Regions from separate parts of the Streptomyces sp. NPDC090022 genome, predicted to be linked through region 1. Evidence: riboswitches for the same ligand, from Rfam matches in the RefSeq annotation. Region 1 holds a riboswitch; the other holds the start of a gene.

Region 1 (4,191 bases):
TAGGCACCGTCGATGGTCAGGCCGTACGTGGCGAAGTTGCGGGTTTCCTCCTCGTAGTACCGGCCCTGGATCAGGTTCTTGGGGCTGGTGATGAACGCGGTGGCCTTCTGGAGGTCGGGCCCGTCACCCGGCGGGACGGTCGGCTTGGGGCCGGTCGACGTCGGGGTGGGCGTGGGCGTCGGCTTCGGCGTGGGGGTCGGGGTGGGCGTCGGCGTGGGCGTGGGGGTCGGCGTGGGCGTGGGGGTCGGCGTGGGCGTGGGCGTGGGCGTCGGCGTGGGCGTCGGGGCGGTCTTCCGCGTGGTCAGCGCCACCAGGTCCGTCCTGCCGGCCGCGACGACCGCCGGGGCGGTGGCGTACACCTGGGAGTCGGTCAGCCCCTCCTCGAAGGAGAAGCCGCCCTCGGGGAGTTGCTGCTTGGAGAGCCAGAACAGACCCGCGTCGGCGTGCGCGGTGTCGCCGAGGGCGCGCAGCGCCTGCGCCGCCCAGCCGGTGGAACTCGCGCTGCCGGTGGTCATGTAGGCGGCGGCGGGCCAGCCGCCGGTGGGCAGCTGGGCCTTGCGCAGATGGGCGCGGGCCTTCTCCACGACCGTGTCGTGGCCGCCGGCCCGCTTGAGGGCCAGGGCGATCAGGCCGGTGGAGCTCGCGTCGCTGTCGCACCACTCGCCCGCGCGGATGAGGACGCCGGTGAAGCCGCCGTCCTCGCACTGGAGCAGCGTCAGCCGGTTCACGGCGTCGGCCGGCGGGGTCACCCCGCCGTTCAGCAGCGCGATGACGGCCATCGCCTGGGCGTCGGCCTGGCCGGTGGTGCGGAAGTCGCCCTTGGTCAGGCAGCCCTCCACCGTCTCGCCGTCGCCGATGTCGCGCGGGCAGACGTACTTCACCAGATCGCCGAGCAGGTCGTGCCCGCCGAAGGCGCGCGGGTCCTTGCCCGTGGCCTCGGCGACGAGCGCGAGCCGCGCGGCGGCGGACGCGTCCGGGATGCCGTCCTTGCCCGCCGGGTAGGCGTACGCGTCCGTCTGCTCGGGCGTCGCGAGGAAGTCCGCGATCCTCCGGGCCGCCGGGCTCTCGCGGTCGGCGCTCGCGAGGGCGTAGACGACCTCGGTGGTCAGCAGGTGGTTCGGGGTGGTGGAGCCCTCGTCGACGATCCGCTGCCCGTCGGTCAGCCGGCCGGTGAGCCAGCGCGTGGCGGCGGGCACGTCGACGGTGCCCGGCGGCACGGTGGGCGGGCCGGTCGGCCCGGTCGGCGTGGGGCGGGGGCCGCCGCCCCCGGCGCGTACGTCGTCGGGGGAGAACGTGGGCTTGCCACGCGTCCCGCCGATGTCCGTACCGCCGAACACCCAGGCGTCCACGTCGCCCGGCTTCGGCTGGCGGGCCATCGCGCCCAGCGGGCTGTACGTCCAGTTCTGCTGGCCGGGCGAGGCGATCCAGTACGACCAGTAGGCGGAGGCCTGCGGGGTGAGGACGCAGTCCTCGTTCTCCGGAGTGGGGTACTGCGTACCGGAGTTGAAGGAGCCGTTGCCGATCCGGCAGATGAAGCCGGGGCCGTCGTGGACGGTGCCCTCGGTGGTGAAGCCGGCCTCGTGCAGCAGGTCGTACCCCGTGGTGGGGGTGGTGTCGCAGCCCCGCTCGACCTTGCCGCCGAACGGGCCGAAGTCGACGGCGACGATCGCGCCGGTGGTCGCCGTGCAGCCCTCGACCGGGTCGGCCGAGGCGGACGTACTGCCGCTCAGGAAGGCCACGCCCGCCGTGAACGTCAGCAGCGCCGCGGACACGAGCGACAGCAGCCGCTTGCCCCCGACGCGTTGCTCTGCTTGCTCTGCGGTCCCCACCACGGCCCCTCGTGTCTGCCGGGCGGACGCGTGCGTGGCAAAGGGCTCCCGCCGGGCACCGTGGGCCCCGGGGAAGCCGATCGAACCACGCCGTAGTCCGCGACGGCGCTTCTCGCTGAAACCTGGCCCCAGGCATTCCGGCTCGCCCGGACGATGCCGGGCCCACGGCTGCGGGTCAGCGCCGGATTCAGACCGGCTTCCCCTGGAGCTGAGTGCTTATCAGTCGGAGTGGAACACGCGGATAAAGACAGCGTCAAGGTGCTCTGCGTCTCACTGGAGCGGCGCTCCAGCGGCGCCCGTAGCCCGCTCCGGGGTGGCTGGCGGACCATTGATCACTCGGGTAGCGTCCTGGGCTGCCACATGGGGGAATCCGGTGCGAAGCCGGAGCTGACGCGCAGCGGTGTGGGACGGCAGGGGCCGTTTCCGAGCCCGAATGCCCATCCGGCGATGCAGTACAGGAAGCCGTACCACGCGTTCCGGGCGGCGGCCCTCCGGTGTGCCCGGCCGCGCGTGGAGCGCGGCGTCGGGGGAGTTCGCCGGCAGCGGTCGGCGTCCGCCGATTCCAGGAGCAGGCCATGTCCCGTCCCCGTACCTCCCGCCGCCTCGCGCTCGCGGTGCCCGCCGCGCTGGCCGCGTTCGCCCTCACCGCGCTGCCCGCCGCCGCGACCTCGTCGCCCGCGCAGATCGCCACGTCCAAGACCAACGGCGTCGCCTACCTCAAGTCCCTCCAGGCCGCGGACGGTTCGTACGCCGGCGCCGGACTGTCCAACGAGTGGGCGTTCACCGCCTTCGCCGCGAGCGGTACGGCCGTCGCCGACGTCCACCCCGGTGGCGACACCACGAAGAACGCCCGGACCGTCTACCGCAACCTGCTCTCGACGGCGGGCTGGCCGCAGGCTTCCCCCGTGGTCACCGACTACGAGCGCGGCACGCTCAACGCGTACGCCGCCGGCATCGACCCGGCCCGGGTCTCGGCCTCCCGCAACCTCATCGCCCACGTCTACTCGTACTGGCAGACGGCGGAGGCGGGCTACTTCGGCCCGTCCGGGAACTTCAACGGCACCGTGTTCGCGGCCCTTTCGCTGGGCGGCGCCAAGACCCAGGCCGGCGGCAACCGCGTCCCGCAGGCGCTGACCGACGCCATGGTCACCCGGATCCGCGCCAACCAGCACGTGGACGGCGGCTGGACGTACCAGAAGGCCGAGGGCAACCCGACCGTCCTCAACTCCGCGAGCGACGTGGATATGACGGGTGCCGCCATGGCCGCGCTGTGCGTCTCCGGGGTCCCGGGCACCGACGCCGACGTCGTCCAGGCGAAGAACTTCCTCAAGGGCAAGCTGGCCAACACCACCGGCGCCTTCAACTCCCTGTACGGCATCAACACCAGCTCCAACGGCTGGGGCGTGGCGGGCCTGAACGCCTGCGGCATCAACCCGCAGACCGGGGACTTCCGCACGCCCGCGGGCAGGACCCCGATCGACTTCCTGATCGCCAACCAGTTCAACCCGGCCGGCGGCTTCAAGTACAAGCCGGCCGACACCACGCCGACGTCCTACGCCTCCATCGACGCCCTGCGCGCGGTCGCCGGCGGCGGCTTCACCACCGCCCCGCCGGTCCCGGTCACCCCGGGCGCCCCGCAGTGGGTGGCGCAGAGCACCTTCACCGCCGGTACGGCGACCAAGCTGGCCCTGACCGTCGACGACGGCACCGGCGGCCTCAAGGTCTGCTCGGTGGCCTTCACGCCCACCGGTACGACCACCACCCTCGGCGACGTCCTGGCCGCGGCCACCACCGGCGCCACCCCGGCGGGCTGCGTCACGAGCGTGACCCCCGCATCGGGCACCGGCACCATCACCGCGGTCAACGGCGTCTCCAACAGCGGTGGCTCGACCTGGAAGGTCAGCGTCGACGGCTCCGCCTTCGCCGGCGCGCAGCGCGAGAAGATCATCAACGTGGGTGACACCATCGCCCTGCGCTACGGCAGCTGACTGTTCCCCTCCTGGAAGGAACCGACGAGATCATGCGCGACACGGACGCGGCGCAGGACGAGGTCCTGCTGGCGGTCGAGGGCCGGGCCGGACACATCACGCTCAACCGTCCCAAGGCCCTCAATGCCCTCAGCCACCCCATGGTGCTGCGCATCGGGGAGGCGCTGACCGCCTGGGAGCGGGATCCCTCCGTACAGACCGTGGTGATCTCGGGCGCCGGTGAGCGGGGCCTGTGCGCGGGCGGTGACATCCGCGCCATCCACGCGGACGCCCGCGCGGGCGGCCACGCCTCGGCGGACTTCTGGCGGGACGAGTACCGGCTGAACGCGCGCATCGCCCGCTACCCCAAGCCGTACGTGGCGTTCATGGACGGC
Region 2 (4,191 bases), on a different contig from region 1:
GCCTACGGCATGGCGGCCGCGTCTCTCTCGGTCGGTGCCCGCGGCGGCACGGGCCACGTCCCCGCCTTCACGGCGACCTCGGCACTCGCCACCGCCCATCGCACGGCCACGGTGCCCGGGCCGTGACGGTCCGGGCGCCCGGAGGGACCGGGCGGCCTGCCAAGGGGGACCCTCCCGTGGGGAGCCGGGAGGGAGCGGGGCGCGGCGGCCGCGCCCGGGCCGGGGGTGCCCGGGCGGCGGCCTCGGACCTCTCCTCGGGGGTCGGAGAAGTCACCGCAGTCACAGCATTGCACTGGTTTCAGCCAAGCAACAGATCCGTGGCCGAAATCCGTTGGCTGGTCCCTGGCCGCGGCTCCGGCTCCGGCTCGGGCGGTGGCGGTCAGGCGGCGGGGGCTGCCACCCCGGACAACCGCGATCGGGGGCTCGGACCGGCCCCGGATCGCGGGCCCGCCACGCACCGCGCGAGCCGTCCCCGGAAAGGGAACACCGCCGGGCCGGAGCAGTGTCGGCGGCCCGGCGGTGTCCGATCGGAAGGGGGTCAGCGCCCCCGCAGGCCGCGGTCCACGGCCGTCATCAGCTCGCCGTCCGCGGTGTCCCCGTCCAGCGACCAGAACATCGCGCCGCCCAGCCCGTGTTCCCGTACGTACGCCGACTTCGCCCGCAGCACCTGCGGGTCGTCGTACGTCCACAGGGTGGTGCCGTCGAACAGCCAGGCGTGTCCGCCGCGCCGGTCCCGGTGCACCGTGTACGCGCCCGAGTCCGCCAGCTTCCGCAGCGCCTTGTAGTCCTCGTACCCGGCCGCCCAGGTGGCCGGCGCGGGGCCGGTCGCGGGCTGCCCCATGCCGTCCCCGCCGCCGCTGACCCCGGTCCAGCCCTGCCCGTAGAAGGGCATGCCCATCACCAGCTTGTGCGCGGGCGCGCCCCGCCGCTGCCAGGCCTCGACGGTGCCGTCCACGCTGAAGTCGTCCCGGGCGTACAGGGCGGACTGCTGGGCGGTCCTCGGCTCCCCGGAGACGTGGAAGTCGTACCCCTGGAGCGTGACGAAGTCCAGGTCGCGCATGATCCGGCGGACCTCGAAGCCCGCGTCGATCTTGGCGGGGGCGGTCGGCACGAAGGCGCTCAGCTCGTACCTCCGCTTCTGGGCGCGTCCGTACGCATCCAGCTGGGTGCGGAACTCCCGTACCAGCTCGGTGAAGTTCCGCTTGTCCTCCGGCCGGTACGTGGTGTCCGTGTCCCCGGCCGACCCCGGCCACTCCCAGTCGAGGTCGATGCCGTCGAAGAGCCCGGCGGCCGCGCCCGCGCCGCCCCGGGCGCCGTCCTGCGGCAGGTTGCCCTTGATGTACAGGTCGATGCAGGACGAGACGAACGCCTTGCGCGAGGCGGGGGTGCGGGCGGCGTCCGAGAAGTGGGTGGACCAGCTCCAGCCGCCCAGCGAGATGAGCACCTTCAGACCAGGGTGCTTGGCCTTGAGCTCACGCAGCTGGTTGAAGTTCCCGGCGAGCGGCTGCTGGGCGTCGTCGGCCACTCCGTCGACGGAGTCGGCCGCGGCCAGCGGACGGACGTAGTCGGCCCAGGCGTCGGCCTCGCCCGGCACGTTGCCGGTGAAGCACCTGCCGTCCGGGCCGACGTTCCCGAAGGCGTAGTTGATGTGGGTGAGCTTGCCGGCGGTGCCGTTGGTGTCGAGGTCCTGGACCTGGAAGTCCCGTCCGTAGACGCCCCATTGGGTGAAGTATCCGACGCGCTTGTACGAGCGGCCGTGGTCGCGGTCCCGGTCGGGGCCGCTGTCGGCGGCGGCGCCGGCGGCGGGCGCGAACGCGGCCAGCAGGGAGAAGGAGCAGGCGGCGGCGACGGCCAGCCTGCCGAGCATGCTGCGGCGCATGGGCTTCCTTTGCGGATGCGGGCAATGGACGTGCGCTGTGCACCCCGGAAACTATTGGTCTGGACCAGCTGGGTCAAGAGGGCCGCCGGGCCCGCGGAGGCGTCTGGCAGACTGGGCTGCGTCACCCCAGGCGGTGCAGGACAGGAAACCGGTGCGATTCCGGTGCGGTCCCGCCACTGTGACCGGATCCCGACGGGTTCCGGGAGTCAGACACTGACGCACCGCCTCCTCACGTCGACCAGGGGACGAGGATCCCCCGGAGAGGCTTCGCCATGCCGCTGTCCCGCGCCCGCGCCCGCCGTGCCGCACTGCGTACGCTCGCGCCCCTCGCGCTCCTGATACCCCTGACCGCGTGCGCGGGAGCCCCCGCCGGCGACGGCCCCGCCTCGGCGGCCCCGGCGGCCCCGGCGGACGGATTCCCGTACACCGTCACCAACTGCGGCGTGAGCACGACCTTCACGGCCCCGCCCCGACGTACCGTCACCATGAACCAGCACGCCACCGAACTCCTCCTCGCCCTCGGCCTCGAGGACCGCATCGCCGCCACCGCCTACCTCGACGACGCGGTCCTGCCCCGCTACCAGGGCGCCTACGGGAAGATCAAGGTGCTCGCGAAGGAGTACCCCTCGAAGGAGCTGCTGCTGGGCGCCGAGCCCGACTTCGTCTACGGCGGCTACCGCAGCGCGTTCGACAAGGCACAGGGCCGCGACCGCGAGGGCCTGCAGAAGAGCGGGATCAACACCCGCCTGAACGTGGAGTACTGCACCGACGGACCCGTAGGACTCGCCCAGCTCAAGACCGAGATCACCGAGGTCGCCCGCACCTTCGGCGTCCCCGAGCGCGGCGCCCGCCTGATCGAGGACGAACAGCGCCGCATCGACGCCGTCACCGCCCGGGTCAAGGACAAGCCCCGGCCCGCCGTCTTCGTGTACGACTCCGGCGAGGGCGCCGCCTCCACCTCCGGCGGCCAGGGCATCGGCAACGAGATCGTCTCCCTGGCCGGCGGCACGAACGTGTTCGCCGACCTCAAGGACACCTTCGGCGACGTGTCCTGGGAGCAGGTCATCGCACGCAAGCCCGAGGTCGTCCTCATCTACGACTACGGCGGCACGAGCGTCGAGGCCAAGAAGCAGCGCCTGCTGAACGACCCGGCCCTCGCGCAGGTTCCCGCGATCCGTGACAAGAAGTTCGTGGTACTGCCGCTGTCCTCGGCCGTCCTCGGCGTCCGCGTCGCCGACGCCGTCGAGTCCCTGGCCGGCGGCCTGCACCCCGACGCCGCGTGAGGGCGCGCACCCCCCTCGCCCTCGTGCTCGTCCTGCTCACGGCCGCGCTCGCCGCCTCCGCCGTGGCCGGGCTGGCCCTCGGGCCGGTCCGGATCGCTCCCGGCCGGGTGCTCGACATCGTGCTCGGCGGGGAACGCACCGGAGCCTTCGCCTCCATCGTGTGGGACGTGCGGATGCCACGCGTCCTGCTCGGGGCCGTCGTCGGCGCCGGGCTCGCGGTGTCCGGCACCGTACTGCAGGCCCTCGTACGCAACCAGCTCGCCGACCCGTTCCTGCTCGGCGCCTCCTCGGGGGCCTCCGCCGGGGCGGTCCTGGTCCTCGTGCTCGGCGTCGGCGCGGGCGTGGCCACCAGCCTGAGTCTGCCGTTCGCCGCGTTCGCCGGGGCGATGGGCGCGCTCGTCGCCGTGTACGCGATGGCCCGGCGCGGCGGCACCATGACCACCGGCCGACTGATCCTGGCCGGGGTCGCCGTCCAGTACATCCTGTCGGCCCTGACCAGCCTGGTGCTGGTGCTCGCCGCCGAGGCCGACCAGGTCCGGTCGGTGCTGTTCTGGACGCTGGGCGGACTCGGCGGGGCCCGCTGGGACGAACTGGCCCTGCCCGCCGCCGCCCTGGCCTTCGGCACCGGCCTGCTGCTCGCGCTCGCCCGGCCGCTGGACCTGCTGCTGGCCGGCGAGGAGGGTGCGCGGACCCTGGGCCTGGACACCGGGCGCTTCCGGGCCGCCGTGTTCGTCCTCACCTCGCTGGTCATCGGGGTGCTGGTGGCCTACAGCGGGGCGATCGGCTTCGTGGGCCTGATGATTCCGCACGCCGCGCGCATGCTGGTCGGCGCCGGGCACCGGGCGCTGCTGCCGGTGGCCGCGCTCGGCGGTGCGGTGTTCCTGACCCTGGCCGACCTGGTCGCCCGTACCGCCGCCGCCCCCGAGGAGATACCCGTCGGGGTGGTCACCGCGCTGGCCGGCGGACCGTTCTTCCTGTGGCTGCTGCGGCGGTCCACCCGGGTGGAGGGGATCACCGGATGAAACCCGT

The links. Region 1 has a riboswitch for cobalamin ahead of ACIPXB_RS23775 (hypothetical protein). Riboswitches for the same ligand answer to the same signal wherever they lie in the genome.
Region 2: it holds a riboswitch for cobalamin, as region 1 does, so the genes downstream of both, ACIPXB_RS02690 (ABC transporter substrate-binding protein) here and ACIPXB_RS23775 (hypothetical protein) in region 1, are expected to answer to the same signal.

The regions. Positions count from the first base shown of each region.
Region 1 covers NZ_JBIVFN010000014.1:167,088-171,278, reverse strand. The annotation lists gene ACIPXB_RS23780 (prenyltransferase/squalene oxidase repeat-containing protein) at 1-1,829, opposite strand, end outside; cobalamin riboswitch at 1,961-2,031, opposite strand; cobalamin riboswitch at 2,151-2,289, shown strand; gene ACIPXB_RS23775 (hypothetical protein) at 2,405-3,817, shown strand; gene ACIPXB_RS23770 (enoyl-CoA hydratase/isomerase family protein) at 3,850-4,191, shown strand, end outside.
Region 2 covers NZ_JBIVFN010000001.1:601,037-605,227, forward strand. The annotation lists gene ACIPXB_RS02680 (PfkB family carbohydrate kinase) at 1-126, shown strand, start outside; gene ACIPXB_RS02685 (glycoside hydrolase family 18 protein) at 539-1,879, opposite strand; cobalamin riboswitch at 1,981-2,116, shown strand; gene ACIPXB_RS02690 (ABC transporter substrate-binding protein) at 2,152-3,162, shown strand; gene ACIPXB_RS02695 (FecCD family ABC transporter permease) at 3,159-4,184, shown strand; gene ACIPXB_RS02700 (ABC transporter ATP-binding protein) at 4,181-4,191, shown strand, end outside.